4 regions of the Pseudalkalibacillus sp. A8 genome follow, and region 4 is predicted to be linked to each of the others. Evidence: riboswitches for the same ligand, from Rfam matches in the RefSeq annotation. Region 4 holds a riboswitch; each other region holds the start of a gene.
The links. Region 4 has a riboswitch for cobalamin ahead of ACJROX_RS29290 (ribonucleoside-diphosphate reductase subunit alpha). Riboswitches for the same ligand answer to the same signal wherever they lie in the genome.

Region 1 (7,629 bases), 1.8 Mb from region 4:
GAAGGATATTTTTCTTTTGCTTCATCAATCGCGGCAGGAATATGTATCTTGGAGTGACCAGCAGGCAATAACATAATGGGAATGACGATAACATGACTGGCGCCCTTCATCACACACGTATCTATACCTTGGCTAATGGTCGGCAATTCAAACTCTAAAAAGCATGTTTCAACTAACAATGAAGGCTCCAGCTGAGGCTTCAACTTATGAATGAACTGCCGAACCTGTTCATTTCCTTCTGGGTCTCGGCTTCCATGTCCAACTAGTAGAACTGCTTTCATTCTCATTCCTCCTATTTTTCATTCTCCGCACGGGGCAGGCTCTAGTTCAATGACAGGCGTAATGTCTTTATGCTTATAGCCTTGAACTTCTTGAACTCGTTTGAAATATTTGTAAAAGCGCTCGTTCGGATGACCTTTTTGTTTATATTCATGTACAATGGATTCAATCATATCTACCAGTTGATCAGGATGTACCCCTTCTGCAACAGGCTGACCTGGATGTGCAGTCCTGCCGACTGTCTTTCCGCCTAAAAATAAATCAAACTTCCCTTTGCGAAATACAATCCCTATATCCTCGTTCACAGCACCGTAGCAGGCCATGCCACATCCATTGAATCCAAGCTTCAATTCCTTCGGCAATTCCAATCCGCCAAGTCTACGTTGAATTTCCTCTGCATGAAAAATTGAATCTTTCTTTTCACCATCACAAAAGTCACATGCTTTAATTTGGAACACATCACCTATTGGTGACAATAAAAGCCCGACATCAGTCAGTCTTTTTGTAATCGCATTTGGATCTTCAGTTGGGATCTTCAGTAGAATTTGATGATGTGGTGTATATTCCATCGTTCCTTTTTCACCCACAACCTCTGCCAATACGACCATTTGCTTCGGTGTAAACTTCTTATTGACAACCCCTGGGCTGACAGCAAACTCAAAAATAGATTCAACAGGCTGAGAGATGGGGGAAGTATTCCTACTTCCGTCGATCGTTTCTGATCCATCCAACTTTTCGAGCGCTTCCATTACCAGTGATAGAGGCGTACTTTCTTTTTTAGTTGCTGCACGAATCGTTTGTCCGTTTTCATGCTTCCCTTCATGAAGCGCCCACGGTTCATTTTCCGGTCGTAAGCGCTCATGTGGTCGTAATCGTTGTACCTCCGTGTTTAACGTATACTTTTTTTGGTAGCCTCTTGGTGTGATCATTTTATCGTCGTAAAAGAATGTTGAAGCGTTTCCGATTATGACGGTTGTAAGCATCCCTATCTCAAAGTCAAGCATGTGTGCCAAGGTTGTCATTACAACACGTTCACTATCCCGGTACGCACTTTTCACAAGACCGACTGGAGTATCAGGTGATCGATATTTTAATAGAATTTGCTGAGCTTCGACAATTTGTCTTGTTCTTTTTCCGCTTTTGGGATTATAGAGTGCAATGACAAAATCACCAAAACCAGCAGCCTCGATTCGCTTTTTAATTATTGTCCAAGGTGTTAAATGGTCACTAAGACTAATCGTACAAGCATCGTGCATAACGGGAGCACCGAGTAGTGAGGAACAAGAGTTGATGGCCGAAATGCCAGGGATAATCTCCACCTCAACACCTGTTGATTCCTTCCAGCCCTTTTCTACAAGTACCTCGTACACAAGGCCAGCCATACCATAAACCCCTGCATCACCACTTGAGATAACAGCCACTTTTTTTCCTTGTTCAGCATATTTAACGGCTGCTTGTGCACGACTAACCTCTTCTGACATGCCTGTACTGATAATCTCTTGATCTGTCAATAAATCTTTTATCAGGTCTACATATGTTTTATAGCCAATCACATAATCACTTTCCTGAATGGCTTCCTGAGCTCGTTTCGTAATATGCTCAAAACTGCCAGGTCCAAATCCAACAACTAGAAGCTTTCCTCTCAACTAAACCAACTCCCTCAATAGTTCAAATAGCATAGACACTCCTAAACCAATACTATAAATACCAGTAATAGAACCAAGAATGAGAAATAGCTTTTGACGCAGCCTCGATTTCATAAAGCCCCATGAAAGAACAAATGTGATACAAATTGTGGATAGCAATAGACCTACAACAAATAATATAAGCTGTGTTGTCGCAGCAGAAAGATCATTAAAGCCGACAGCACTCGTAATGGCAGCAACCTGAGTCGGACTTTCCACACCAATACCATGGATAATTCCAATTATGAATGCCCCGATAATACCCATGCTTATTGGTGATATTTTGGCCTCAGTAAAGCCAAATTTACTGCCGATCTTCGATAACCATTCATAGACGATCGTGATCCGACTTTTAAATTCATAGTCGTGTCTATTTTTGAACAGGCTGTTTATGATAACTCCACCTAAAACAAGTAATGTTATGCTTACTAAAACTTCAAGAGAAAACTGAGCCCCTTCAGGAAGGCGTGTACCCATGAATAATGTGAGCAGGCCAATCACGAGCACAATGGCGCCATGGCCGACCGCATACATAATTCCCAATGAGAGCTGCTTGTTTCGCTTTCCTTCACTACCTACCATGTCAGCAATTGCTGCTACATGATCACTATCTAATCCATGTCGAATACCGATAAGTATCGCCAAACCTGCAAACGTTATTAACTCCATCAATTAACCCCCAATTTAACTGGCTTCTCGATACCTTCAATCGAAGCATCACTTACCTTCACCAAGCCTTCGTCGTCATATTCATAAAGTACCGAATCCTTCAAATTAGCATCTTTCTGTAAATGGTTTTGTATAATTTTACGACCAAGCTCCGGTGTTACCTCTTTAAACCATTTTCCTTCAGGGTACACAATAACAATGCATGCATCTTTACACCTCCCATTACATCTAGTTCTCGTTGTATGAATCTGATTATCAATATTTAATTGTGCAATCTCATCTCGAATTGCTTGAGTGACTTCCTCTCCACCTCTTCTCATACAGCTGGACCCGTTGCAAATCAAAACATGACTCTTCAAACCACTTAAATTCCATGTCGTCATTACGTGTTCACTACTTTCTCTGTTTTGTTATGATCAAATAAAAAGACACCTCCATACGTATAGAGGTGCCCAGTTTATTTTCATATGCACTTACATATGCACTTTTACCGAAGACATATGTATTTACACGGAAGATAAATCCGTATCACTTCTTTCACCTATGACCCGTAGGTATTCCTAGAAGATAGCATAGGCAGGTCTCCTGACTTAGGTTCATCATTTCATTGCGTCTTCCCGATGTTAATCAGTGACAATGTAACAATGAAATTCCCCCTTACAGTGGCGGGACCGCGTCGGACTTGCACCGACTTCCCTTTTAAGTATAGTGAAATATCTATACACCCATGCTATATTATTCAATTGTCTGAATAGAGGCATTTCAAAAAACTTCTTTATAACCAATTGCTTTGAATAAGTAGCTTTGACATGATAAAAGCCTTAACTTGATCTCCAAGTTAAGGCTTGAGCTAGTCTATCGATGTTGCAACAAAAGCAAACAACACAAATTAACCATACTCATCCTTCCCTCCGGAGAATAAATAAAACAAATTTAAAAGCAGGTCTTCTGGCTCGTGCCTCAAGCTTACTCTTGTCCCCTTCCCGGTTGACCCAGTGGGATATTATTTGACAATTTCATCAGCACATACAGTAGCGGGGGCTGCATCGGATTCAAACCGATTTCCCTATTATCTCAAGGATTACCTTGAGCACTTTTAAATTATATTAAGTTTGTAACTATCTTTATCCTTATTTAACGTAATAAAATTCTGCTTTTCAAGTGTTGTTTTTTATAATCCAGTATGTTATGAATTGACTTTCGTTGGACAGCTATGGTCAATAGAAAAGGTCTAGATTTTAGAGAATTCTACCTTCTAACCTACGAAGTCAAAGTATACATGAGAATATGAAAGTCAGAACGGCAAATACGCCGATCAACCCATCTACTTCAACCCGTAGTCCGGTTCTTGCAATGGGAACCTGGCAGAAACACTCGGACCCTATTACCGGGCATATACGAGGATTTGGGATATGAGACTTCATACCAATATAGCAAACTCACATACCATACGATAATCAACCGGAAAACCTGAACTTTTTCCGGTTGGAACACGATTAATGTTCGTGTTTTGCGGGAGGACAGGTGATTCAGGACTATTTTCCCTTGAACGTTCCCAAAGTCTCAGGTCCATTGCCACGTATCCCTTCTTCCTATTTAAACAGTCTATTGTAAAAAAATGTAGGTTTATAGAATGAATTAAGTTGGAATGTATTGTCAAAATTTATTCCTTGTAGTAATCTGTCCTCGATTTAAATCACACCGATCAAAATATGGACTAGTTCATTGGTGGTAAACAGCTGTCATCATTCAATCAAGGAGGAAAATTGGATGTCCAGGTCACACAAGCATTTCTTTATAACCGCCCTTGTAATGCTTATGGCCATCGGCGTTCTTGCACCTGCACAGACACAAGCAAGTACGGACGATGGCGGAGGGTAATGGCTTCCAAACGATAAAGTCGAAAAGCAACCGAGCTGATACAGTAAGGAAAGTCCATCGAAGAGCTTGGGATCAAGCAAGATCAGCTTCACAAAAAAGAAGGCATCCAGACATTAGATGAGTTAATAAAAAAAGAACAGCAAAGCGAAGCGACCTACAGAGCGAACTTGGCCCCAAAAGGAGGTAGTTTATGTGAAAAAGCAGTGGCGAGGATTGGCCATAGTTATGTGTCTAGCGTTGTTAATCAGCGTGATAGCGTCTTCAGACACGATCCAAGCAAGTAGTGGATCAACAGAAGAGGGGTACAGTTGGTTTGTTATACTTCCTGGAGATGCGAAAAAAGCAGCTTCAATGCAAAAACAGTTAGAGAAAGGGAAAACTCCTGTTGAACTGGGGTTAACCTCAGTAAAAACAGAGAAGCAGCCGTTACGATCCCTCAGCGATATTCAAAAAGAAGATGCCAAAGCTCAGCAGACCTATGATGTAAAGGTAGATCCACCTGTACAAATTAATAAAAAATGGGCACCACCAAGATTTCAATATGACTACATCAGCAAGCAAGAATGTTTAGATAACATTGAAAAAAGCGAAAGAGATGAAGGGTGGATTAAGAACCCTTATGCCTGGTGTCGAAGTAAAATCGTAAGCTACGGATGGGTAAAAGGTAAATGGCCTTTCCGCACAGTCTATGGGGTCGAGTATCGCATCACCGAAATCGGATATGGCACAAACTCTGAAGATAAGAACAAGAAGGAACGGGAAGTGAATTTCGACTATTACATCGACGATATCTATACCACGCACTCGATGATGAACGGAGCCAAATTGAAGGTGGATATCAACTGCAATGCTTTGGTTCATGTGGAGGACTGTAAAGAGTCGAGATCAACTCCAGCCATCGAAAGAACGATCGCTCAGTGGAAAAACAACAATTTTGGAACCAAAAAACTGTATTCCACCCCGCCGCCCAAAACAGATAGTAATCCTGAACAGACTGGCTACATGGAGTTTTTCACCCACCAAGTTATGGACCCACCTAGATTTCCCACACGAACAGTGGATTCTCCGAAACAGAAGGTTCGTTGGGATTCTGCAGACTACATGATTGTTATTAATCCCAATCAAACATTCTACAATGCCGGTATCTTTAGCAATGTCAAACCAGTCATTCATTTCTCTTACAACAATCCAAGCGTTATGAAAGAACAAGCACAACACATCAAAGATGCCCTGGAACAGCCAGAGAAAACTTATCCATATCCAGGAATGGGAAAGACTATCCCAAGCACTCTAACCAGACTAAAGGATAAAGAATTAATTCGTAAAAACCGGAAAAAATCACAAAGATGGTGTAAGAGGTTGGCTGAAGCAGGGACGATACCAAAACCGGCCAACAGTGAGTGTGACGAGTTTCCCTTTGCCTCTACGAATCAAGGTTCATATACTGGAAGCGAATATAGTGTTTCCGTTCGTTACATCGATAAGGATTCCAACCAAGCAGGTGGTGCATGGCTCGGTGCCTGGTACGCCTATGACCGGATCCTGGATGGAGATGCTTTTGATGTGGAGGTCGAAGCTCCTGAGAAAATCGCGACGATCCAATCGGAAGGCCAGCCTCAGGACGGCCAAGATAACCGGTCAAGTGACAACTTCACAATCGGGAACATCCCTCCTTACGCGACCAAGTTGCAATGGAAAATCGTCGACGGTCCGAAAGATGCAAAATTCGATGTCATGAAAGACATCAGCTTCGGCGTCGATGAAACGATCTTCTATGACCTAACAGACGGATCCGAGACAGAAATCGAAACGAGCGAAGATTTCTACATCGCTAGACCGGAAAACACCGATGGAGAAAGCTTCACTGTCGAAGTCTATGCAATCCCATAATAGTTTAGAGGCTGTCCAAAACAAATATAGGACAGCCCCTTCTCTTCTATTAAGTTCTTTTCGAGCGCATACCTTTCACTATTTTCAGGTTACCCACGTTGAGAAATTGAGCATATTCATTACTGGTTACATCTACTAATGCTACTTTCCCTTCCTCATCATAATGGATCCCCCATCCATATTTCTTAACTAAAGGAGAAGCCCTGAGGCAAGCTTTGGGTTTTGAAAAGAATTGTTCGCGGAGTTCATCTAGATTTTTACCTGATTCAATCTGGTTCTTGATCAGATAAGTTTTAAACTGTACATCTTCCTGGGTATATCTATAGGGATTATTTTTGATCAAGTCATATTCAATAGATGCGATCGTCGGTTTTCCACTTCTTGATGCAGGCACGGTACCTGCACTGACACCTGAATCCTCAGAAATGGTGATGAATGTGTTTTTGTAAGACATATAAACCCTCCCTAGGGTAAAAAAAATCTTTTGAAAAGGGGATGCTGGTCGTTTATAAGACTCATGATACTCGTTTCATTTATACGAAATTCTCGCTATAAACCTTCCGTAATTCAGCCGAATTGTCTTGCCACTCAATTGGATCACCTTTTATTATCTGGGTTAGGACAGATAAACATCTATGCCATCCTGCAGCAGTATTAACCGCCATTGTTTTATCGTCAAAAGTATGAGTGAAGATCATTCGTGCTCCCTCTTCCTCTTCTAATAACGAGATCTGGATCAAGTCGTCAACCTCTTGGAAACAGAATGTATGAGGCTTTTTCAATTCTGTGATGATCCCTTCATATGTCGTCCCTTCACCGTCATTGAAAGCGATCTTACCACCAGGTCTAAGATCCATCTCGCCAGTAGCGAATGGGTACCACTGAGAGAAATCACCAGGGTTTATAATCACACCAAAAACATATTCTAAATTAAAAGGAAAAAAACGCTCAAACCTCAAAGTATAACGGCCATCTGTTTCATGTAGTGTCCCGTAATTATCCATCATTTCATCCTCCTATTTTATTTCTTTAAGTTCATAAAGAATCATTCAGGAAAAAGGTGAAGCATTAACAAGATGGGTTTGCTCTTCTCTCAAAGATAGATTGAAAGTTGTCCCTGTAACAAAATATCAAGTAACCCAGAGTGAAGACAAGTATTGTGGCAAGAAGGAGCAAGGAATGATCTAAAGATAAATGGAGTAAGAAAATATTGGCTACAATTGGT
Region 2 (7,629 bases), 1.6 Mb from region 4:
AAGCGGATGCAAGGATACAATGTCCTCCATCCGATCGGTTGGGACGCATTCGGTCTTCCGGCTGAGCAATATGCGTTGGATACCGGTAATGATCCTGCTGAATTCACAGAAAAAAACATTAACACTTTCCGCAGACAAATCAAAGAGCTTGGATTTTCTTATGATTGGGACCGCGAAGTGAATACGACGGATCCAAACTACTACAAGTGGACGCAATGGATCTTTTTACAGCTTTATAAAAATGGTCTTGCCTATATCGATGAGGTACCGGTCAACTGGTGTCCAGCACTGGGAACGGTCCTTGCGAACGAGGAAGTCATCGATGGTAAGAGTGAACGTGGCGGGCATCCAGTCATCCGTAAGCCGATGAAACAGTGGATGTTGAAGATAACAGCGTATGCGGATCGTTTGTTGGAGGATCTTGAGGACCTTGATTGGCCTGAGAGCTTGAAGGAGATGCAACGCAACTGGATCGGCCGTTCAGAAGGTGCGGAAATCACGTTTGATTTTGATGGTCATGATAAAGCAGTGACCGTCTTCACGACCCGTCCTGACACATTGTTCGGTGCAACATATATGGTATTGGCACCAGAACATGCTTATGTTGAAGAGATCACAACTGCTGAGCAGAAGTCGGCAGTTGAAGCTTATAAAAAAGAAATCGAGACGAAGAGTGACTTGGAACGTACGGAGCTTGCCAAGGAAAAGACCGGTGTCTTCACTGGAGCCTATGCGATCAATCCAGTGAATGGCGAAAAAATTCCTGTCTGGATTGCGGATTACGTATTAGCAAGCTATGGAACCGGTGCGATTATGGCGGTTCCTGCACATGACGAACGTGACTATGAATTCGCTGCAAAATTCGAGCTTCCAATCGTTGAAGTCGTCAAAGGCGGAGATGTTTCGAAGGAAGCTTATACGGAAGACGGAGAGCTTGTGAACTCAGACTTCCTAAATGGTTTGAACAAAGAAGAAGCGATCACGAAAATGATCCAATGGCTTGAAGAGAATGGTAAAGGTGAGAGGAAAATCACCTACCGTCTTCGCGATTGGTTGTTCAGCCGTCAGCGTTATTGGGGTGAGCCGATCCCGATCATCCATTGGGAAGACGGCACAAGCAGTGCTGTACCAGAAGAAGAGCTTCCATTGACACTCCCGAAAACAGACAACATCAAACCTTCGGGAACAGGTGAGTCGCCGCTAGCAAATATTGAGAAATGGGTGAATGTCGTCGATCCTGAAACGGGTAAAAAAGGTCGACGTGAAACGAATACAATGCCGCAATGGGCGGGAAGCTGCTGGTATTACCTTCGTTACATCGATCCAGATAACAACGAACAGCTTGCTTCAGAAGAAAAGTTGAAGCACTGGCTTCCAGTCGACCTTTATATCGGTGGAGCGGAACACGCAGTCCTTCACTTGTTGTACGCACGTTTCTGGCATAAAGTCTTGTATGATGTTGGTGTAGTGCCGACAAAGGAACCGTTCCAGCGTCTTTACAATCAAGGTATGATTCTTGGAGAAAACAATGAGAAGATGAGTAAATCGAAAGGGAATGTCGTCAATCCGGACGAAGTAGTAAAGACCCACGGCGGGGATACATTACGTCTATATGAAATGTTCATGGGACCGCTTGATGCGAGCATCGCCTGGTCCGAAAATGGATTGGATGGCTCACGTCGTTTCTTGGACCGTATATGGCGTCTGTATGTTGAAGAGGATGGAACGATTTCGGGTAAAATCCAGGATGTCGAGCCGAATGAACAGTTCGAACGAGTGTATCATCAGACGGTAAAAAAAGTTTCTGAGGACTTCGCAGAATTGCGCTTCAATGTCGGTATCTCACAAATGATGGTCTTCATCAACGAAGCGTATAAGCAAGATGTATTGCCGAAGACGTTGATGGAAGGATTCATCCAATTGTTATCACCAGTCGCTCCGCATATTGCCGAGGAGATTTGGGAGAAGCTCGGTCATACAGAAACAATTACGTATTCTGGATGGCCGACGTTCGATGAATCGAAGTTGACGGAAAATGAAGTGGAGATCGTCGTTCAAATCAACGGTAAAGTTAGAGCGAAGTTGATGGTTCCGACGGATGCTGATAAAGGACAATTGGAAGAGATTGCTTTGTCCGACGGTAAAGTGAAAGAGAACATCGATGGTAAAACGGTACGTAAAGTCATCGCAGTACCCGGAAAATTGGTCAACATCGTCGCAAATTAATCAAAATGAGAAGGATTGGCTTCGGTTTAGAGGTCAATCCTTTTTTAAATGATAGGCTCTGTTATACTTCATTGTTGATATACGAAATTCATTCCCTTTCCGCGAGCGATCCGCACCCCTCCTCACTTGCACATGGATCTCAACACAAAAATGAAACCATTTTCGTGTCTGCGATGAGAATTCTTAGAAGCTTTCCTTATGCTGGATTAGACGTTCACCACAAGACCACTTACATTCCATCCTTGTAGTTTTGCGCCGAGTAACCGCAGGCGCAGGACGTGGGGGTATTTAGTCGAATTTCATTATTATACTCGCGAAGTTCATTATTATACTCGATGATCCTTAATTGTTGTCCGCTGCGGGGTCTCGCCTGGCTCGCTTTTCCCGAAAGAGTGTCGCGAATTTCGCTGAAAGCAATATATAAAAGAAATCAACATTAACCTTTAACAGCGCCAAATGATAAGAAAGATAAAAATTTTGGTGCAGTGAAATAATGTCTAGCTCCATCGCCAAACCATTTGGATCGCTTCAGACCTCCTGCAGCGGTCGACACATTGAATTACTGCTTAAGTAGTAACCAATGCAAAACCAAGTCTTTGTTTGGTTTGAGACTCCTCGTCGGACTTCCAGTGGCCTTCGTGGCTAACCAGGGCGCTTGCGCTTTTCTTTATAATTGATGTGCTATAATGATGGAGTATAATTTCATATGTTGCTTTATGGTGGACTGATGTTTCTGATCAGTCCTTGAAAGGGAAGCCGGTGAGAGTCCGGCGCGGTCCCGCCACTGTGAGGTTGAGGTTCTTGAACATGCCACTGTTTCATTAAGAAATGGGAAGGGGTTTTGGGACTGATGAAGCCGAGCCAGGAGACCTGCCATAAGGAAGGACACAGAAATTCCTACGGGAGATAGGAGGGTGTTACGTGCAAAAACGATTGGAATCTATCATGACATATCTCGTTATGAACCTCTTCGATCTTAGCCTGGCATCTTCTTTATGAGGGTGTTTTTTATTTTTTGGCTCTGTTATTCTTTCTTGTTAATTTCCGGGAGACGTGGTGGTTGTTACTCGAAGATCCTTTTAGTTGTAAGCTGCGGGGTCTCGCCAGGCTCACTTTTCCCGCAGGAGTGTCGTGAAGTTCGCTTAAAGAAAATTCTATTAAAAGTCAATAACAAGATTTAACAGAGCCTATTTTTAAAAAAATCGGAGGGGAAGAGATGGAACAAGCATATCCAATAGGGCGTTCAAGAATTATTCAAACCAAGCTGGTTTTACCACCAGACACGAACCATTTACAGACGATCTTCGGTGGTATCGTTTTATCGTATATTGATGAAATCGCTGCACTGTCAGCGATGAAGCATTCGAAAAGTGTAGTTGTCACAGCATCGATCGATTCAGTAGATTTCTTGTCATCTGCTAAAGTTGGTGATGCACTGGGGCTCGAAGCTTTTGTCACATATACCGGCAGGACATCGATGGAAGTTTACGTTAAAGTGTTCTCTTCCAATCTATTGACTGATGAAAAAACATTGACGACCGAATCTTTTCTTACGATGGTCGCTGTAGATTCTTCAGGGAAACCTGTCCCTGTTCCGAAGGTCATCCCTGAAACCCCAGAAGAACAGAGGTTATACGACACAGCACCTGCACGAAAGGAAAATCGTAAAAGTCGCTCGATGATCCGTTGAATTCCAAGGACCTGCTGCATTAGTGGCTGGTCCTTTCATTTGGTGGAAAAAGTAGATTGATCGTTAAATTACCCCACTTCGTCGTTCAATCACTTAACTTCGTCATTAAACCATTACTCCCCCGAAAAAAAACTCCCTCTACTGAATCAATCCCTTTACTTTTGTTAGTGAACTTCGTAAAATAAGTGGCGAAACAATAAAAATGACATGACTTGATTATAGATATCGAAAGGGTGTTGAGTATGGAGAATGAACTTAAAACAATCACACCAGCGGAGGTTGAAAAGCTTTTAAAAGAAGGCGAGAAAATTTCCATCATAGATGTTCGTGAAAATGAAGAGGTAGAAGCTGGGAAAATTCCAGAAGCGAAGCATATTCGTTTGATGGAAATTCCGGATCGATTGAATGAGATCGAAAAAGACGAGGAACACATCATGGTTTGCCGCTCAGGAAGACGTAGTGAAAATGCCGGTTATTTTTTACAAGAGCAAGGCTTTAAAGTGAAAAATATGGTCGGCGGAATGCTTGAATGGGAAGGCGAAACAAAATAATAACCAGAAAGAAAGGGGAAACGGAGAGATGATTTGGGGAATCATCCTGTTTGTGGTAGCTGTTTACATCTTCTTCTCCTATCTACTTCCTTATTTGAAATTGAAGGCATTTCAACAAGAGGCTGTAGACCAAAATTTGTATTGCATGATTGATGTCCGTGATTATCAATCATCTTATCGTGATCCATTTCCGGTCATGACGAAGAATATTCCTTTATCCTATTTGTCTAGAACGACGAAGGAAGAAGAAATTTGCGACCGGGATATTGTTGTGATCGCAGAATCAAAATACGGAGCGGCAATGGCAGCACGGATTTTAAAACGGAAAACGGACAAATTTATATATTATGTAACGGTTACCTGACAAAAGTAGAAGTCTTTCGTCAAAGGATTTCCAGCACCCCCAGGTGAATTTTACGTGATAAACGTACGATTCAGGGGGTGTTTTTTTGTTGCAAATCAAACTCTTTGAGGCTCAACACGAAGAAGATCTTGAAGAGGAGGTCAATGATTTCCTTTCACGACTGCATGAATCCAAATTCATCGAAATCAAATATCAAGTCTCTATGGCAATTGATGAAGATACAGAAGACTTCGAATCTCTCTATAGTTTTTCAGCGATGGTCCTTTATCGGGTATGATAAAAGAAAAAATGATAGACTAGTAGGAAAAGGGTTTAGGTGTGAGGATATGATTCGATATTGCATTTGTTTTATGATAAAAGGCCAGGAAGTACTGATGCTTAACCGGGATAAAGCACCGAACAAAGGCCTATGGAATGGCGTCGGGGGGAAGCTCGAGCCTGATGAAACCCCTGAGCAAAGTGTGATCCGGGAGGTTCAGGAGGAGACCGGTTATTGTATCACATCTCCACGGTACGGAGGAATTGTCCGATGGGAAGTTGACGACAAGGAGATCGGCGGGATGCATGTTTTCTTCGTACATCTGACAGAACAAAACAGGTATCCGACCCCTGTTAAAATGGATGAAGGGATTCTGGATTGGAAAGGATTATCTTGGGTACTGGAAAAAGACAATCTAGGAGTCGTCAGCAATATCCGATACTTCCTTCCGGAAATGCTTAAAAATGATGAGCCTTGTGACTTTCTATGTATTTACCGAAATGGCCGTTTGGAACAAGTCAAAGAAATGGGACTGACTCGTTAAAGTCAGCCCCTGTTGTACATTTCTTCAGCTTTCCGTCGGATCCCCATCAATTTCTTGTCATTGTTATCGTAAACTTCGAAACCGAATTTCTTATACAAACCATGTGCATCTTCCGTGGCCAGCATGATCCTTCTTAACTTCAGTAGATCGGGATGAGCCATGACTTCTGTCATCATCCATTTAGAAAGTCCTTTACCTCTGTGGTGTTCATCTACAAAAACGTCCGCCAAATAACCGAATGTGGCGTAGTCTGTAATCACTCTGGCAAAACCGACTTGGTTTTGTTCGTAAAACAGTCCGACACAAAGGGAGTTTCGTATTGATTTTTCAACTGTGTCAAAATCAATCCCTTGCGCCCAATAAGAGTCTTCGCTTAAGTACCGGTGGATGTACGGAATATCCAACTCATCGCGATCCATGGTAAGAATGTACTCGTCTTTATACTTGTAGCCCATTTAATCGTCTCCCCTCGGTTAATCTTTTGCTGCATTCGTTCCAGCTAGATGACCAGTCACAAACGCACAAGTAATGTTGTAACCTCCGGTGTATCCGTGAATATCCAGTATTTCACCACAGAAATATAAATTTTCAACAAATTTAGAACGCATTGTATTCGGTTCAACTTCCTTTGTTGAAACTCCGCCGCCAGTTACAAAGGCTTTTTCAATCGGAAGAGTTCCATTTACTTTAAAAGTAAAGCCTTTAACAAGTTTTGCAACATCCCGTAACGAAGCGTGTGGTAGCTGGTTATAAACCGTATCCAAGCGGATATCTGCCTGCTCAAGTAAAAAGTGAAGATAGCGCTCTGGAATCCATCCTTTCAATGCATTTTTGATGGCTTTTTTCGGTTCATCCTTCAATAATGCCATTAATTCTTGATAAATTTCTTCTACATTCTTATCCGGCATAAGGTCAATTTTCATTGTCACATAGCCGTCTTTGCTTTTCTTCAGAGCTTTGACGACAAATTGACTACAGCGGAGTACTGCCGGACCGGAAATCCCGAGATGTGTGAAAATCATGTCCATCCGATGGGTGATGATCGGCTTTCCATTCGGTTTTAAGACACTCAAGGCGACATCGCGCAAGGACAACCCCTGAAGCGTTTTTTCTTTTATGAACGTTTCGTCAGAGGTGAGGGGAACTTCTGTCGGATAAAGTTCTGTAATCGTATGTCCGGCATCTTTCGCCCAGGCATAGCCATCCCCCGTCGAACCGGTATGAGGAACTGACTTCCCCCCAACTGCAATAATTACAGCCCTTGAAAACATTTTTTCGCCGTTTTTCAATTGAATTCCTTTAGCGTGCTGGTTTTCATAAATCACTTTCTGGACTTCGGTATTGGTACGGATGTCGACTCCGAGCTCATTGATTTTTTTTAGCATCGCAGCAACGACAGACTGGGCTTTATCGTTCATAGGAAACATCCGGCCGTGGTCTTCCTCTTTCAAACGGATGCCCAGGCCTTCAAAAAAGGCGATGATATCTTCATTATTGAAAATATTGAAGGCGCTGTAGAGGAATTTTCCGTTTCCAGGAACATGCTTGATGATTTCTTCAATTGGTAGACGGTTCGTAACGTTACAGCGGCCACCGCCGGAAATGGCAAGCTTTCTGCCCAATTTATTCCCTTTATCAACTAGTAAGACTGAGGCACCGTTAGAAGCACTCGCAACAGCTGCCATCAAACCTGACGGGCCACCGCCGATGATAATGACGTCATATTTCATATGTACACCTACTTTTCTTTACCTACACTGTAAGATACCATGATTATAATACGTGTTCAAAATCTATGACAGATTAAGCAAGGAGGCCTATAGCATTGGAGAATCAATTCAAACCATCTGTTACAGAAGCATACATACCTGATGATGGCGGATGGACTTCCTATAAGGAAACAAATGTATTATTGATATCCATTCCACGATTTGATCAACTCGTTCAAATAGAAAACAAAGGCTACTCTTATGTTTGGTTATACGATGAGGAGAT
Region 3 (7,629 bases), 1.2 Mb from region 4:
GTATAATAATGAACTTCGACTAAATACCACCACGTCCCTATGGTGAACGTCGAAGCCAGCATAAGGAAAGCTTCTAAGAATTCTCATCGCAGACACGAAAATGATTTCATTTTTGTGTTGAGATCCATGTGCAAGTGAGGAGGCTTGCGGTTCGCCAGCGGAAAGGGAGTGAATTTCGCGAAAAGCAACAAGTGAAAATAACAGAGCTTTTGAAAAAGGAAAAAAAACGTCGAACGAAAAAACCGATGGTAAGAGCCTAAAAGTTTGACCTATATTGACCTATTGAGTAAGATGAAGTAAAGCCATAAAGATACTTATGGAAAGAGGAGGATTTCTGAAATGAACTTGATCCCAACAGTTATTGAACAGACGAACCGCGGGGAACGTGCCTATGATATTTACTCCCGCCTTCTAAAAGATCGTATCATCATGTTAGGAAGCGCGATCGATGACAATGTTGCAAACTCGATTGTAGCGCAATTATTATTCTTAGCTGCTGAAGATCCTGACAAAGACATTTCGCTTTATATCAACAGTCCTGGAGGATCCATCACTTCAGGTATGGCGATTTATGATACGATGCAATTCATCAAGCCGAAAGTCAGCACAATCTGTATCGGTATGGCAGCATCAATGGGGGCATTCTTACTTACAGCTGGAGAACCTGGAAAGCGTTTCGCACTTCCGAACAGTGAAGTGATGATCCACCAACCACTAGGCGGAACACAAGGTCAAGCGGCTGACATTGAAATCCATGCTCGTCGAATCATCGAAATGCGTGAAAAACTAAACAAAATCATCGCAGAACGTTCAGGGCAACCACTAGAAGTTGTTGAACGTGACACAGATCGAGATAAGTTCATGAGTGCTCTTGCAGCGAAAGAATACGGTCTGATTGACGAGGTCATCGAAAAACCGGTAACCCAAGATAGTAAATAATCGTTCAAGAGACTGGCTCCGATTAAATCGGGGTCAGTTTTTTGTTGCCAAATGCTAGTGATCATAAACACACATTCTAATGGTTTTACCGAAGCTTTGCCTGGCAATACGGACAATACTTCGGTAACCGATTGAAGGTCAAGCCAGGCGGCTTGAATGCTTTTCTGCACACTTGGCAATTTGAACGGTAAGATTGATTGGTGCGCCCAATCCTGATCCGCAAATAGAAAAACAGGGCGAGGATCAGAAAAAAACCGATCCATACAAGGTTGAGCATCTTGGATCTCTCCCCTCTTCTCTATTAATCCTGTACCTCGGTTCAATGTATATTTTAAGAATACCAGAAATAGTAATGAGGGAGGACAAAATTTCGGGGTGATCACTTGAAAGAACTCGATGGTCGACTTAATGTTGAAGATCTGGAAACATGTAACTTACCATTTTGTGGACAAACGACAGAGGAGGCACCTCACTTTAATGCTGAAGCTTACAACAACGTTGAAAAGAAAATCATCGATGTATCACTTAAAACATATAAAGGGAAATGGGTCATCCTCTTTTTCTATGGAAGTGATTTTACTTTCGTTTGACCGACTGAATTAGCGGCGGTCGCTGCTATTTTATCCTAAGCTGCGTTCATTGAATGCAGAAGTGTTGGCAATCAGCACAGACAGTGTACACGCACATAAAGTATTCACCGAAACCTCTCCTTCGGCTTCAAAAGTCAATTTTCCGTTGGTCAGCGATCGGAACCAGGTGATCACCCGTGCCTATCGTGTACTGGATGAAAAGAAAGGAGCGGCGCTTCGGGCTACTGTGATTATCGATCCTGACGGAGTGATCGTTTCCAAACTGGTCAATCCTCTTGAGGTTGGGCGGAACATTTTTGAAATTTTAAGATTGCTTCAGGGAATCCAGCATGGACGGAAAACAGGCGAAGGCGTCCCAGCCAACTGGTTACCCGGCCAACCAGGCATAAAGAGGAATTCGATTATGATCGGGAAAATCTGACATCGCCTTCTAGATAATCAAAAAGCGAATTATGAAGATGATTTCGGTATTTCCTTGGCCGGAGTCTTTTTGCTGATATTTCCGAAATTCACTCCTGAACAGTGATCTGAAAGAAAAGTGGAAGCGACCCGATTAGTCACTGGAAAGCTGACGAGGAGGCTCGAACTAAACAAAGTTCGGTTGTGCGTTGGTAAGCACTTCAACCTAAAATAATGGCATCCTTTTCAAAGATGTACATGAATTTTTAGTGGAAATCTATTCTGTTGATATGTACAAAACTGTCACGACCCCTTTCTTTGTTTTTCTATGTGCTCTCCAGCCGCCTTAGTTGGAAAACATAATTTTTAAAAAACAGTGTTTGACTCTTTTTGACGGCCATGCTAGTATTCTTTTATTAATCCAATTTATAAATCTCTTATTCAGAGTGGTGGAGGGACTGGCCCTATGAAACCCGGCAACCGACCAAACGATGGAGCTTGGTGCCAATTCCAGCAAAGCGAATGCTTTGAGAAATGAGAGAGGTCTTTCAAATCGAAACCTCTCCTCCGAGAGGTTTTTTTGTGATTGACAGTCAAATATCGACGTTCCACAGGTGCTGGACCTCTATGCAGTTCCAGCTTAAAAGGGAAGTCCGGTGAGATTCCGGCACGGTCCCGCCACTGTATTTGGGAGCAGCCTGCAAGCATGTCACTATCTCAGTATGGGAAGGCGCAGGTTTGTGAAGAGCATAAGTCAGGAGACCTGCCTATGGAACCCTACACTACGACCTACGAGGAATAGGCAGGTGTTGGCATCTTACGGGATTCGTCTGTCTTCTTCGACAGCTTTTTCCCTATGCCGCTCCGCCGTCTCTCTTCTAGGAAAGAGGGATTTTTTTATTGGATTGAAAAAAGAAACATGGAGGAATGGCAATGCAAAAAGCAAAAAGTTCAACCATCGGTTACCCGAGAATCGGTGAAAAACGTGAATGGAAGAAAGCACTTGAACAGTTTTGGAAAGGAAAGCGGACCGAAAAGGGATTGCTTGAGGAAATGGAACAGCTTCGCTTGCAGGACTTAAAGAAGCAAAAGGATCTTGGCGTCGACTGGATCCCAACCGGGGACTTCAGCTATTATGATCATGTGCTTGATACAGCAGTCATGTTCGGATTCATCCCGCAGCGTTTCCAGTCATCAGGGGAAGAATCGCTGCTTCAAACGTATTTTGATATCGCCCGCGGGAACAAGGTAGCAGTCGCGTCCGAAATGACCAAATGGTTCAATACCAATTACCACTATATCGTCCCTGAAATTGAAAACGATGCAAAACCTTACCTGACAGAAAATCGCCCGCTTTCCTATTTCCTTGAAGCGAAAGAAAAGCTAGGCATTATTAGTAAGCCAGTTCTTCTCGGCCCGATCACCTTTTTAAAACTTGCGAAAGGGTATGAAAAGGAAACGTTTGGAAATCTTCTGGAAGCACTTGTTCCTCTATACATACAAGTGCTGCAGGAACTGAAAAAGGAAGGCGCAGAATGGGTCCAGATCGATGAACCGATTTTATGCACGGGCCTGGACAAAGAAGAGCTTGCCTATTTTAAAGAAGTCTATGGTAACATTCGACTGGAACTTCCTGAATTGAAAGTCCTTCTGCAAACGTATTTTGAATCGATCAATCACTATGAAGAAGTCCTGTCTCTCCCTGTCGACGGCATCGGAATCGATTTCATCCATGATGATGGAGAAAACCTTGCCGCTCTGAAAAAACATGGCTTCCCTGCTGACAAAACCCTTGCCGCAGGTCTCATCGATGGCCGGAACGTATGGCGCAGTGATTTGGAGAAAACATGGCAGCAAATTGAAGTGATACGTAAGCATGTCAATGATGAACAATTGGTCATCCAGCCATCCTGCAGCCTGCTGCACGTACCGGTTACGACCGATTCAGAAGAACGATTAGATGATGAACTGAAGCACGCTTTGGCCTTTGCTGACCAGAAATTACAGGAGACCGTCCTTTTGACCAAAGGTGTAAACGATGGAAAAGACAGTATCGCTGCTGAGGTAGAGAAGCAGATGAGCCGTCTTGATCAGTTTTGGAATTCAACGGAACGCAACAACCCGGACGTTCAGGAGGAAGTGGAAAAATGGAAAGGAAAAGAGCCAGCCCGTGCCCTCCCTTTCATCGAACGCCAGGCTTTGCAGCAGGACGTTTTCCAGCTACCTTTACTGCCTACCACAACCATCGGAAGCCTTCCGCAAACGACGGAAATCAGGCAGGCACGCTCCCGTTTCCGTAAAGGGAAATGGTCAACAGAAGCTTACGAAACCTTCGTTAAAGAAAAAACATCCGAATGGATTGATCTCCAAGAAGAAATTGGACTCGATGTTCTCGTTCATGGAGAATTCGAACGGAACGATATGGTCGAATACTTTGGTGAAAAGCTCAAAGGATTCGCCTTTACAGATTATGCGTGGGTTCAATCTTACGGTTCCCGTTGTGTGAAGCCGCCGATCATTTTTGGTGATGTAGCTTTACCAGAGCCGATGACCGTCAAGGAAATCATCTATGCCCAGTCACTCACGAAGAAACCGGTCAAAGGAATGCTTACAGGACCGATCACGATTCTGAACTGGTCCTTCGTCAGAGATGACATAAAACCGTCCGAGGTCACAAAACAAATCGCCCTGGCATTGCAAAAAGAAATCAAGTATTTGGAAGACAACGGCATCGGCATGATTCAGGTTGATGAACCTGCACTCCGCGAAGGCTTGCCGCTGAAAAAAGACAAACAGCAAGCGTATCTTAATGAAGCTATCTATGCGTTCAGAATCGCTACTTCATCGGTGAAAAATGAAACACAAATCCATACTCATATGTGTTACTCCGAATTCGGGGAAATCATCGATACGATCGACCAACTGGATGCAGACGTCATTTCGATTGAGGCTGCCCGTAGTCACGGCGAATTAATTGAAGACTTTGAGAAAATCGGGTACGACAAAGAAATCGGACTTGGCGTGTACGATATTCATAGTCCTCGCGTCCCAAGTATCGAAGAAATGGAAAAAAGCATTCTCCGTGCTTTGCAGGTCCTTGACCCCCGCCAATTCTGGGTCAACCCTGATTGCGGCTTGAAGACCCGCGGTATCGAAGAATCCATCGCCGCCCTGAAAAATATGCAGGAAGCAGCCCTTCGTGTACGAGAAAAGCAGACAACTTCGGTACAAGGATAATCGAAGACTGTTGTGATCGCATTTTTGATCAAGCTCCCCTTTTTCTTTCAAAGATAGATAAATAAATGTTAAATGCCTGTCCCATCGGTGGGACAGGCACTTTTTTCATTGTTATTTTTGTCTTGATAAGAATTCGCCAATAACTCTTTTACCTGATTACGACAAACCGGATTGTGCATTTTTTCGTTTCACTTCATCTATAATCGTTCCTGAACTGGCAAACAATGTTGTTAAGTACAGAGAGACCCAGACACTTATGGGTCATCCCCATCTTATTAAATGACAAGGTTGATGCGATTTCCGGAAGGATCCTCCGACCAGAGAACGCCGTCTACTTTTTCCACAATAAAACCTAGTGAAGTTAATCGTTCAACAGTCTCCTTCAATCTTTGATGATTTGGAAAGTTGATCGTATACCACTTCATCCCGACTACATTTACAGGCGGCCGCTGTGCACCTGTTCCATTCCAGGTGTTCAATCCGACATGATGATGATAACCGCCAGAAGCCACAAATAAAGCCTGGTGACGGAATGGTACCGTTATTTCGAAACCTAGCCCATCAGTATAAAAACGCTTCGCTTCTTGAAGATCATTGACATGGAGGTGTATATGCCCCATCACTGTTTCAGCAGGAAGTCCTCCCCATGCTTTTCCGTCAGCTTCCTTCAGCAAGCCTTCCATATCAAGCGGATCACTGACAAACGGCAGTTCACCATTCTCCCAAGTCCATTTCTCGGCTGGACGATCCGTGTAGATTTCAATACCATTCCCATCTGGGTCAGCTAAGTATAGCGCTTCACTGAACAAATGATCCGCTCCGCCTTGGAGAGGATATCCCTTTTCTATAAGCCTTGTTAATGATGCACCAAGGTTTTCCCTTGTCGGTACCAGGATCGCAAAATGGTACAGTCCGGTCGATCTTGTTCGTTTCGGTTGAGCATCCCTATTCTCTTCTAACGTGATAAGAGCTTTTGTACCATCAACTGTCAGCGATGCCGCTCCCTCTTGTTTCTCTAAAACTGAAAAGCCTAAGACATCCGTATAAAAATCGAGAGAACGATCAAGATCAGAAACAACCAGATGCACAAGACCCACATATATGTTTGAATGACCGTGAAATTTCATTTTCAATTCCTCCTACTTACTTTTAATAAGTTGTTGACTTTAGTATACCACACTTCTTGTTACTTACAATAAGTAAGTTGATAATTATAAAATCCTCCTAAATCAGCGGACAGATTATGGAATTTACCTGATTAACCCTATTTTTTACTAGACGAACCTTAGTTTTGGTTACATTAAAAAATCCGATTCACAAAAAAACACCGCTCCTTCTGATTCAGGAGCAGTGTTTATGTACTTATTCAGCTGTTGTAATGTATTTTTCTAATGCATTGAGTGCCTCTTCTTCATCTCTACCGTCTGTCACGATCGTTACTTGCGAACCTGATCCTACAGCCAGGCTCATAATTCCCATGATGCTTTTCGCATTCACTTTCTTTCCGTCTTTCTCTAAAAATACATCTGCTGAAAAACGATTCGCTTCTTGAACGAAGAGCGCTGCTGGACGAGCCTGCAAGCCGGTTTTCAATTCAACCGTCAACTTTTTTTCTAACAATGGATCATTCCTCCTTGTACATTCCTATATATGATTTATATATCGATTTTTTATAATAATGCACGGTTATTCTTCATTGTGCGATTTTTGCGAAATTCACTCCCTTTCCGCGGGCTAAAGAAAAGCGGAAGCGATCTGCTTAGTCACGTAGGTCACTGGAAGACTGACCAGGAGGCTGTGCCTTAGCTGAACTTATACTGAAGAAAGTATTTAATACTTTCTTCAAATGTAAATAATCAAACTACTTAATTTAACAGCGCCTAAAATAAATGTAAAAAAGTTACGCTAAGCTTCTTTGCAACTTGAAAGGCAGACAGGCTGTTCCCTTGCTGGCCTATATGTAAGCGTTAACTTAACTTTGAAAAAAAAACGCCTGCTTTACATTTTTCCCAGGCGTATTTTATTGGCCATTTCATCAAGCTTACGTAGTCGATGATTGATGCCAGATTTACTGATTGGACCAGAAGTGACGAGTTCTCCAAGCTCTTGTAGTGTAACATCCTGATATTTTACGCGCAGTTCGGCGATTTCCCTCAGTTTGTCAGGCAGTTTCTCCAATCCGAGTTCACGTTCGATCAAACGGATGTTCTCGACTTGGCGCAAGGAGGCTCCGACGGTTTTATTCAGATTCGCTGTTTCGCAGTTCACGAGACGGTTCACTGAATTACGCATGTCCTTCATGATCCGGACATCTTCAAAATACAGCAGAGCATTATGAGCGCCAATCAAAGTCAGAAATTCAGAGATCTTTTCTCCTTCTTTCAAGTAGATGATAAATCCTTTTTTTCTCTCTAACATTTTTGCATTCAGGTCGAAAGTATTCATCAGTTCCAACAGAGATTGG
Region 4 (7,629 bases):
TTGTTGAATGCTTCCTGTTCCTCTCCAGACAACTCCGTATATTGTTTACGATCACCAGACATGTTGATTTCGAATGGTGTCCAAAAGTTCGAAAGCATCTGCTTATACAGCGGATATGCCCACGTATGGCGGACATCATCCCAGTTCAAGACATTTGAGCTTTGCCCATTCAGAATACCTGTAGAGGCGTTCGGGGCTCCAGGGACATACAATTCCCGTACGTTAAGTGTCGCATCAGCTTTCACAAGAATCACATCCTTCTACATCTTCGTGTGAGGTGGAACGGACATAATAAGTCGTCTTCAACCCTGAATTCCAGGCACTAAGGTGCAAGTCGAGAAGTTCCTTCGCTTTCACCGTATTCCGTACATATAGGTTGAATGAAATCGATTGATCGACATGTCGCTGTCTGGCCGCATTTTGCCGGATACTCCATTTTTGGTCGATATCATAAGCACTTTTATAAAACCACGTTGTTTCAGGTGACAAGTCAGGAGCTGTCACAGGTATTTTCGAGTTTTTCTTCTCTTCGGCATATTGCTTTTTAAAAATCGGATCGATGCTCGCTGTAGAGCCTGCTATGATGCTCGTTGACGCATTCGGTGCAACCGCCAGCAGCCAACCGTTCCGGATCCCTTCGTTTTGGATCTTGTTCCCTAGTTCACGCCACTCTGGACTTTCGTAGCCCCTCTTTTCAAAATAAGCACCTGTATTCCAATCGCTGCCTTCAAAGGCCGGATAAACACCTTTTTCTTTTGCCAGGGCATGACTAGCCTGGATTGTCAGGAAATTGATTTTTTCATAGAGCTGATCTGCAAAGGTGACCGCTTCTTCCGATTCCCAACGGATCCCTTTCTGGGCGAGTAAATGATGCCACCCGAACGTCCCTAGTCCGATCGCCCGGTATTTTTCATTCGTCAGGATCGCTTGCTTCACTTCGATTTTATCTTTATTGAGTTCGATGACGTTATCGAGCATCCGTACTTGAGTCGGAATGACCCGCTCCAACACATCGTCCTTCATGACCTTTGCAAGGGAGAGGCTTGATAAGTTACAGACGACAAAATCACCAGGTGTTTTCGTGATGATGATTTTCCCATCCTCGGTCGTTTCCTCTTCAACCGTAGTCGCAGACTGGTTTTGCGTGATTTCCGTACAAAGGTTGGTACAATAGATGATGCCTCCATGGCGGTTGTTATTAAGTCGATTGACTGTATCCTTGTAAAACATGAACGGGCCGCCTGTTTCAAGCTGGCTGATCATGATCCGTTTCATGATATCGATCGCCGGCACGGTCTCGCGAGATAGGAAGGGATGATTGACGCATTGTTCGTACTTCTTCCGGAAGCTTCCTTCACCTTTGGTTTCATCGTAAAAATCATCCAGCTCGAATCCCATCAACTTTTTTACTTCATGAGGATCGAACAGATGCCATTCTTCACGGTTTTCGACTTTTTCCATGAAAAGGTCAGGGATGACGACCCCTGTGAACAGATCATGTGTTCTCTGCCGCTCGTCCCCGTTGTTCAGCTTCGCATCGAGGAAGGCGAAAATGTCTTTTCCGAATACCGGGTAGTAGACCGCCACAGCACCGTTCCGCTGTCCGAGTTGATCAACATTGACAGCGGTCGTGTTAAGCTGCTTCATCCAGGCGATCACACCTGAAGACGTGTTTTTGTACCCTTTGATGTCAGAACCTTTACTGCGGATCTTACCGAGGTATACACCGATCCCTCCACCTGCCTTACTGAGCATCGCGATGTCCGTATTCGAGTCATAGATTCCCCGCAAGCTGTCATCCACTGTATCGATGAAGCATGAACTGAGCTGCCCATGCGCTTTCCCTGCATTAGCAAGTGTCGGCGTGGCTACTGTCATATAGAGGTTTGATAGCACCCAATAGGCCTCTTTTACAAGGTGAAGACGCTTTTCCTTCGGTTCAGGAATCATCAACGTCATCGCAATGACCATCCATCGCTCTTGAGGCAGCTCGTATAAATGGCGATCATGATCTCGGGCAAGATAGCGGTCTGCCAGCATCCGGATACCGGCATAGGTGAACAGCTCATCCCGCTCGGGCACCAGTTCCGCTTCAAGCTCGTCCACCTCTTCTTTCGTATAATGAGTAAGCAACTCTTTGTCAAAAAGACCTTTTTTGATCAATGATTGAAGCAGATCATGGAAGTTTCGATAACCAGGCGCTTGCTCACGATTTCGAGCGGTTTCATCATAAAGAGAATGAAGATGGATTTGGGCACAGACATACGTCCAATCCGGCTCTTCTTGTGTAATTCTTGCCAAACCTTCTAAAAGCATCAAGTTGATGATCGCTCCCTCATCGGCATTATTATCCGATTGAATCGTTGCTTTCTCGATTAAATCCGATACATCCAGATGAGGAAATTCCTCTTTAAGTTTTTCAGTAAGCTCAATAAGTTGCATCGGAATACGCTTTTTATTTAATTCAGTCGTCATTATGAATTCCTCCAATTCAATTAACTATGAAATCATTAAAAAAACCACCCGGATCTCGAGTGGTTGAAACGCAGACGGTTTGAGATTGGAACGGGTCCGTATGAAAGACCAAGACCGAACTGAATAGACGTCCACGCTTCAACCCTTAACCCCCGAAGAATTGAAACATTCAAGCTCAGGCAGGTCTACTGACTTTTGCTTCTTCCTACTAGGAACCCTTCCCATATAAGCACCTATTGCTAGACTCTCTTATACAGTGGTTTATTCCGTTCGTCCACAATTACAGTTGCGGGGACAGTCCTGGATTCTCACCAGATTCCCTATCAAGTCTCCTAAAGAGACACCTGTCACTCGAATAAATCTATATATTGTATTACTAACCTTACAATCTCACTAAATGTAGTGTTTGTCAATATGTTTTTAGAATAGTTATAAGATGGTGACTTTAATTCTAGAAATTTTTTTGTTGATCCTGGAAGAATGGCTGGTAATCCTAGAAATCTTGCAGCTAATACTAGAATTCTTCATCATATTCCTAGAAAATAGTACAAAAGACCCTATATCTAGCCCGTATCTTCCATACCTAAAGGCACCCAGTGAAGAAAACGTAATCCTTCACAAAAGTGCCTTTGTCGTTTTTAAAGTTATATGTTCAGCTTTAAACTATTGTTTGGCTTTTAAGATCCTCGATATATCGGAATGCTTCTTCTATCTCTTCTTCTGTGTATTTCTGTTTTTGCTTCACGACTTGAATCTTTTCTCCAATCTCCTCATTTGAAAGATGATCGAAATAAAGGATGGTTGAAATAAGTTCAAGCATGCGTGAAGGCTGTTCATTCATAGAAGTTACACAGTCCTTGAGCGGTTCTAGATCCATATCATAATGCTTCAAGAATTGCTCGCCATCAACGGTCAATGTGTAACGGTATTGATAATAGCCTGATACCTTTTCTTTCGTCTCTTCGATAAATCCTAGATTACAAAGTTCTTCGACACGTAGAGTCAGTTCCTCAGAATATGGCCCGTAAAAATGGAATTGATATTTTTCTCCGAAAGGAAAGTTCAACTTTTTTGCGATATAAACCATTTTCTGAAGCTTCTTCCTTCCTACGACCTCCTTGGCGTAATCGAACAATGCAACCAACCGTGCATGATGTTCAAGCACGATGATCCCCTCCTATAATTCTAATATTTCACCGATTTTTCTCTTTAAGTCTTGATCTTCTATTGTCTCTATCAGATCCGATGGATAATACAACTTATGGTCGGTCCGTTTTTTACCCGATATGGCTTCGACAACCGTAGACTCCCTGGACAACTCCCGATATTCCCCGCTCTTCATCAACAAGTGGATCGGCAGGCGTTCTTCTTCCTCACCTGGGCGATAAAAGTCATAAGGCAGGTCTGACGATGAATCGACAATCAAATAGTAATCCGGGTCGATATTCGCTTTGACGAAATAGGTGTAGAGTCGGTGCCAATGCTCCATATGGACGTTTGGATTGAATTCCATGTACTTGAAAAGACGGCGATTCAAAAACCGCTCACAAAGATCACTTAATATCTCATCTTTCTCTTCCTGCCATGCCTGGAAATAAAACTGGATGATCCCTTCGTCAAGCTTGATATAATCATCCAAATCGACATCATCATTAAATAATGAAACGAAATGGACCGGCTCCAACTTAAAGGTATAGCCTTCTTTGTGGAGAGCCTTCGCACGATGGAGAATTTTTGAAAGAATGACTTCCGCACTACGAGTCACTGGATGAAAATATACTTGCCAATACATTTGATATCGGCTCATTATATAGTCCTCTACAGCATGCATCCCGCTATGTTTGATGACGACCTGATCTTCTTTCGGGCGCATGACTCTCAAAATCCTTTCAATATCGAATTGTCCGTAGCTGACCCCTGTAAAATAAGCATCACGAAGCAAGTAATCCATCCGGTCTGCATCAATCTGGCTTGAGATCATACTGACGACGAGCTTATTTTCATAAGTTTTCGCAATGACTTCGGAAACTTTACGTGGAAAGTCATCATCCACCTTTTTTAAGACGCTGTTCACTTCTGTATCACCAAGGATGATCGATTGCGTGAAATTTTCGTGGTCAAGATTGAATACTTTTTCAAAGGAATGTGAATAGGGACCATGCCCGACGTCATGCAATAGTGCAGCTGCTAAACAAAGGATGCGCTCTTCATTGTTCCAATGCGGCCTGCCCTGAAAGATTTCAATGATTCGGCGGACGATTTCATACACCCCTAATGAATGGCTGAACCGGCTGTGTTCTGCACCATGAAAGGTTAAAAACGTCGTTCCGAGCTGCCGGATCCTTCTCAATCTTTGGAATTCCTTTGTTCCGATCAAATCCCAAATAATGCGGTCACGTACGTGAATGTATCTGTGTACAGGATCTTTAAATACTTTTTCTTCGTCTAATTGTTGCAGCATATAGCTCATCGCCTGACTTGATACCCCTTTCTTCTTACACCTGACTGAAGAAGCTGCGTCTATATTGGTCAAATGAAATTCATATTCATGTTGTTTTTGACAATGTTTTAATTATATATTCTTCAAAATGAAATGAAAACCTCTTCGAAAATCGGAAAAGCCAAGTTCCATTACATGACATGGAGTACAGTCATAGTAAAAATTTTTTTGCGGAAAATAAGGTTCCTAGAGTACTAAGTACAAGAGAGAAAATATAAAAATAAAAAATTCAAGCGGCAAATGACGAAATAAAAAAACTGACCGGAGGAAGTAGTCCTCTCAGTCAGCTCTTAGCCGTGATTTTGTAATTTTTAAATATCTAGATCTGGTGTCTTTTGCGGGGCACCGCCATGCTTTTCTTCAGATTTTGCAACTATGACAGCGCAAGATGCGTCGCCTGTAATATTTACAGCGGTTCGGGTCATATCTAACAATCGGTCGACACCAAGCACAAGTCCGATCGCTTCCACCGGGAGCCCTACTTGTTTTAAGACCATCGCAAGCATGATCAACCCTACACCCGGCACACCTGCTGTACCAATACTTGCTAGTACCGCCGTAAGGACAACTGTGATAAGCTGCGTCAAGGAAAGATCAACCGCGTAAACTTGGGCGATGAATACTGTGGCAACCCCCTGCATGATCGCTGTACCGTCCATGTTGATCGTCGCTCCAAGCGGCTGCACGAAGCTGCTGATCTGTTTCGGTACATTCAAGTTTTCCTGTGCAGTCTTCATCGATACAGGAAGCGTACCGCTACTGCTGGATGTACTGAAGGCAACAGACATCGCTGGTGCGAAGCTTTTGAAAAATTTGAGCGGATTCATCTTTCCTAATGTTGAAACGGCTGTTCCGTAGGTGATAATAGCATGCAAGAGCAATGCAAGCAGTACTGTTCCGAAATATAAGCCCATTGCTTGCAGTGCATCTAAGCCGAAGCTTCCGACTGCAGACGCGATCAATGCGAATGCACCATAAGGAGCAAGGATCATAACAATATTGACAAGATACATCAAAATATCATTACCTTCTTCAAGTAATCGACGTACACCTTTTGTCTTTTCACCTAACACCGCAACCGCAAAACCTACAAAGATGGCAAAGGCTATGATCTGGAGCATATCCCCTTTCGCCATGGCATCAATCGGGTTTGTCGGAATGATGTTCAATAATGTATCAACGACTGGTGGTGCTTCTTCGGCTTTAAAATTAGCCTGGCCTTGTGTATCGAACCCTCCACCTGCACCCGGCTGGATCAAATACGCTAATCCAAGGCCGATGACAATCGCGACTGTCGTAGTGATCAGGAAGTAACCGATCGTTTTCCCGCCGATACGACCCAGCTTTTTCGGATCCCCAATACCTGCTGCACCAAGTGCAATCGAGAAAAAGACAATTGGTACGACCAGCATTTTAATTAGATTCAAGAAGATCGTTCCGACTGGGCCGAAAACAAATTTATCTAGTGTTTCAAATAAATCGGCTGCAAATAAATTAAGTACGATTCCGACGATAATACCTAAAATCAGACCGATTATGATTTGGACGCTTAACTTCATATTTTCTCCTCCTATCTAATGTGATGCGCTATTGGCTATTTTCTTATGCTTAAAGAATGTTGTCAAATGGTAATATAAAACATCTCGCATGTTTATGCAAAGTCTTTCTTGTTAGAACATTGATATGTAAGCGTTTGTAATATTATTCCTTTCTAGGAAAAAGCAAAAACCTCTCTGTCCACCCCCCTTTTTATTTATGTATAAAATCTCCAGTCCACATACATTTCAATCCTCTATTCCCTTTTCTGACATAAGTTAACCATAGAAATTTCGACAAAAAAGTATTCGTAAGCGAAACGAATTTTACAGGACATGCTATAATAGAACGGTTGAGGTTATTAAAGGAGCTTTAGTAATGGAAGAAATGATAAAAAGTATATTGGCGCAGCCGGAATGGCGTATTATAGACCAAACGACATTGGGAGAATCATTCCACGCACTCCAATCATTTGCCATGGACGACACACTATGCAGTTCAATCGGCAGTGAGGACTCCCCTCCTACCGTCCGTGCATGGGTACATCCGAAAACCATCGTATTAGGTATCCAGGACAGCCGATTGCCGAACCTTACCGAGGGCGTCCAATACCTTAAAGAACAAGGATATGAAGTCATCGTCCGAAATTCAGGCGGCTTAGCAGTCGTACTCGATGATGGAGTACTGAACCTTTCGCTTGTGCTTTCTGAAAAAGAGCAAAAGATCGATATCGACTTAGGATATGAGGCCATGGTCTACCTTACCGAGGAACTGCTGAAGCCTTATGGACTAGCTTTCGAAAGAAAAGAAATCAGCACGTCTTACTGTCCAGGAAAGTATGATTTGAGTATTGACGGGAAGAAGTTTGCAGGTATATCACAACGCCGTTTGCGCGGCGGCATTGCAGTCCAGATCTATTTGTGTGTAAATGGTTCGGGCTCAGAGCGTGCAGAGTTGATCCGACAATTTTACGAACGGGCAAAGGATGGGCAGGAGACGAAATTCACCTACCCTTCTGTCGATCCGAATGTAATGGCCTCTTTATCAGAGCTGGCAGATACTCCAATCAAAGTTTCTGATCTCATGAAAGGCTTATTACTTTTCTTAAAGGAGCAAAA

Region 1: another riboswitch for cobalamin. It lies ahead of ACJROX_RS08415 ((2Fe-2S) ferredoxin domain-containing protein); the one in region 4 lies ahead of ACJROX_RS29290 (ribonucleoside-diphosphate reductase subunit alpha).
Region 2: another riboswitch for cobalamin. It lies ahead of ACJROX_RS21740 (acyl-CoA thioesterase); the one in region 4 lies ahead of ACJROX_RS29290 (ribonucleoside-diphosphate reductase subunit alpha).
Region 3: another riboswitch for cobalamin. It lies ahead of metE (5-methyltetrahydropteroyltriglutamate--homocysteine S-methyltransferase); the one in region 4 lies ahead of ACJROX_RS29290 (ribonucleoside-diphosphate reductase subunit alpha).

The regions. Positions count from the first base shown of each region.
Region 1 covers NZ_CP174509.1:1,622,582-1,630,210, reverse strand. The annotation lists gene ACJROX_RS08430 (sirohydrochlorin chelatase) at 1-281, opposite strand, end outside; gene cobJ (precorrin-3B C(17)-methyltransferase) at 300-1,925, opposite strand; gene ACJROX_RS08420 (High-affinity nickel-transporter) at 1,926-2,633, opposite strand; gene ACJROX_RS08415 ((2Fe-2S) ferredoxin domain-containing protein) at 2,633-3,016, opposite strand; cobalamin riboswitch at 3,191-3,377, opposite strand; cobalamin riboswitch at 3,554-3,746, opposite strand; purine riboswitch at 3,951-4,054, opposite strand; gene ACJROX_RS08410 (hypothetical protein) at 4,054-4,206, opposite strand; gene ACJROX_RS08405 (NucA/NucB deoxyribonuclease domain-containing protein) at 4,707-6,404, shown strand; gene ACJROX_RS08400 (DUF6157 family protein) at 6,454-6,858, opposite strand; gene ACJROX_RS08395 (SRPBCC family protein) at 6,938-7,408, opposite strand.
Region 2 covers NZ_CP174509.1:4,231,266-4,238,894, reverse strand. The annotation lists gene leuS (leucine--tRNA ligase) at 1-2,226, shown strand, start outside; cobalamin riboswitch at 2,927-3,119, shown strand; gene ACJROX_RS21740 (acyl-CoA thioesterase) at 3,443-3,916, shown strand; gene ACJROX_RS21735 (rhodanese-like domain-containing protein) at 4,159-4,467, shown strand; gene ACJROX_RS21730 (rhodanese-like domain-containing protein) at 4,496-4,831, shown strand; gene ACJROX_RS21725 (sporulation protein Cse60) at 4,917-5,108, shown strand; gene ACJROX_RS21720 (NUDIX hydrolase) at 5,182-5,634, shown strand; gene ACJROX_RS21715 (GNAT family N-acetyltransferase) at 5,637-6,089, opposite strand; gene ACJROX_RS21710 (NAD(P)/FAD-dependent oxidoreductase) at 6,108-7,364, opposite strand; gene ACJROX_RS21705 (hypothetical protein) at 7,460-7,629, shown strand, end outside.
Region 3 covers NZ_CP174509.1:4,696,503-4,704,131, forward strand. The annotation lists gene clpP (ATP-dependent Clp endopeptidase proteolytic subunit ClpP) at 340-939, shown strand; partial or broken gene ACJROX_RS24000 (peroxiredoxin) at 1,359-1,950, shown strand; SAM riboswitch class I at 2,363-2,469, shown strand; cobalamin riboswitch at 2,524-2,714, shown strand; gene metE (5-methyltetrahydropteroyltriglutamate--homocysteine S-methyltransferase) at 2,862-5,165, shown strand; gene ACJROX_RS24010 (VOC family protein) at 5,441-6,292, opposite strand; gene ACJROX_RS24015 (HPr family phosphocarrier protein) at 6,528-6,785, opposite strand; gene whiA (DNA-binding protein WhiA) at 7,164-7,629, opposite strand, start outside.
Region 4 covers NZ_CP174509.1:5,876,245-5,883,873, forward strand. The annotation lists gene ACJROX_RS29285 (ribonucleotide-diphosphate reductase subunit beta) at 1-245, opposite strand, end outside; gene ACJROX_RS29290 (ribonucleoside-diphosphate reductase subunit alpha) at 235-2,475, opposite strand; cobalamin riboswitch at 2,636-2,838, opposite strand; gene ACJROX_RS29295 (YwgA family protein) at 3,134-3,640, opposite strand; gene ACJROX_RS29300 (HD domain-containing protein) at 3,653-4,945, opposite strand; gene ACJROX_RS29305 (dicarboxylate/amino acid:cation symporter) at 5,287-6,534, opposite strand; gene ACJROX_RS29310 (biotin/lipoate A/B protein ligase family protein) at 6,899-7,629, shown strand, end outside.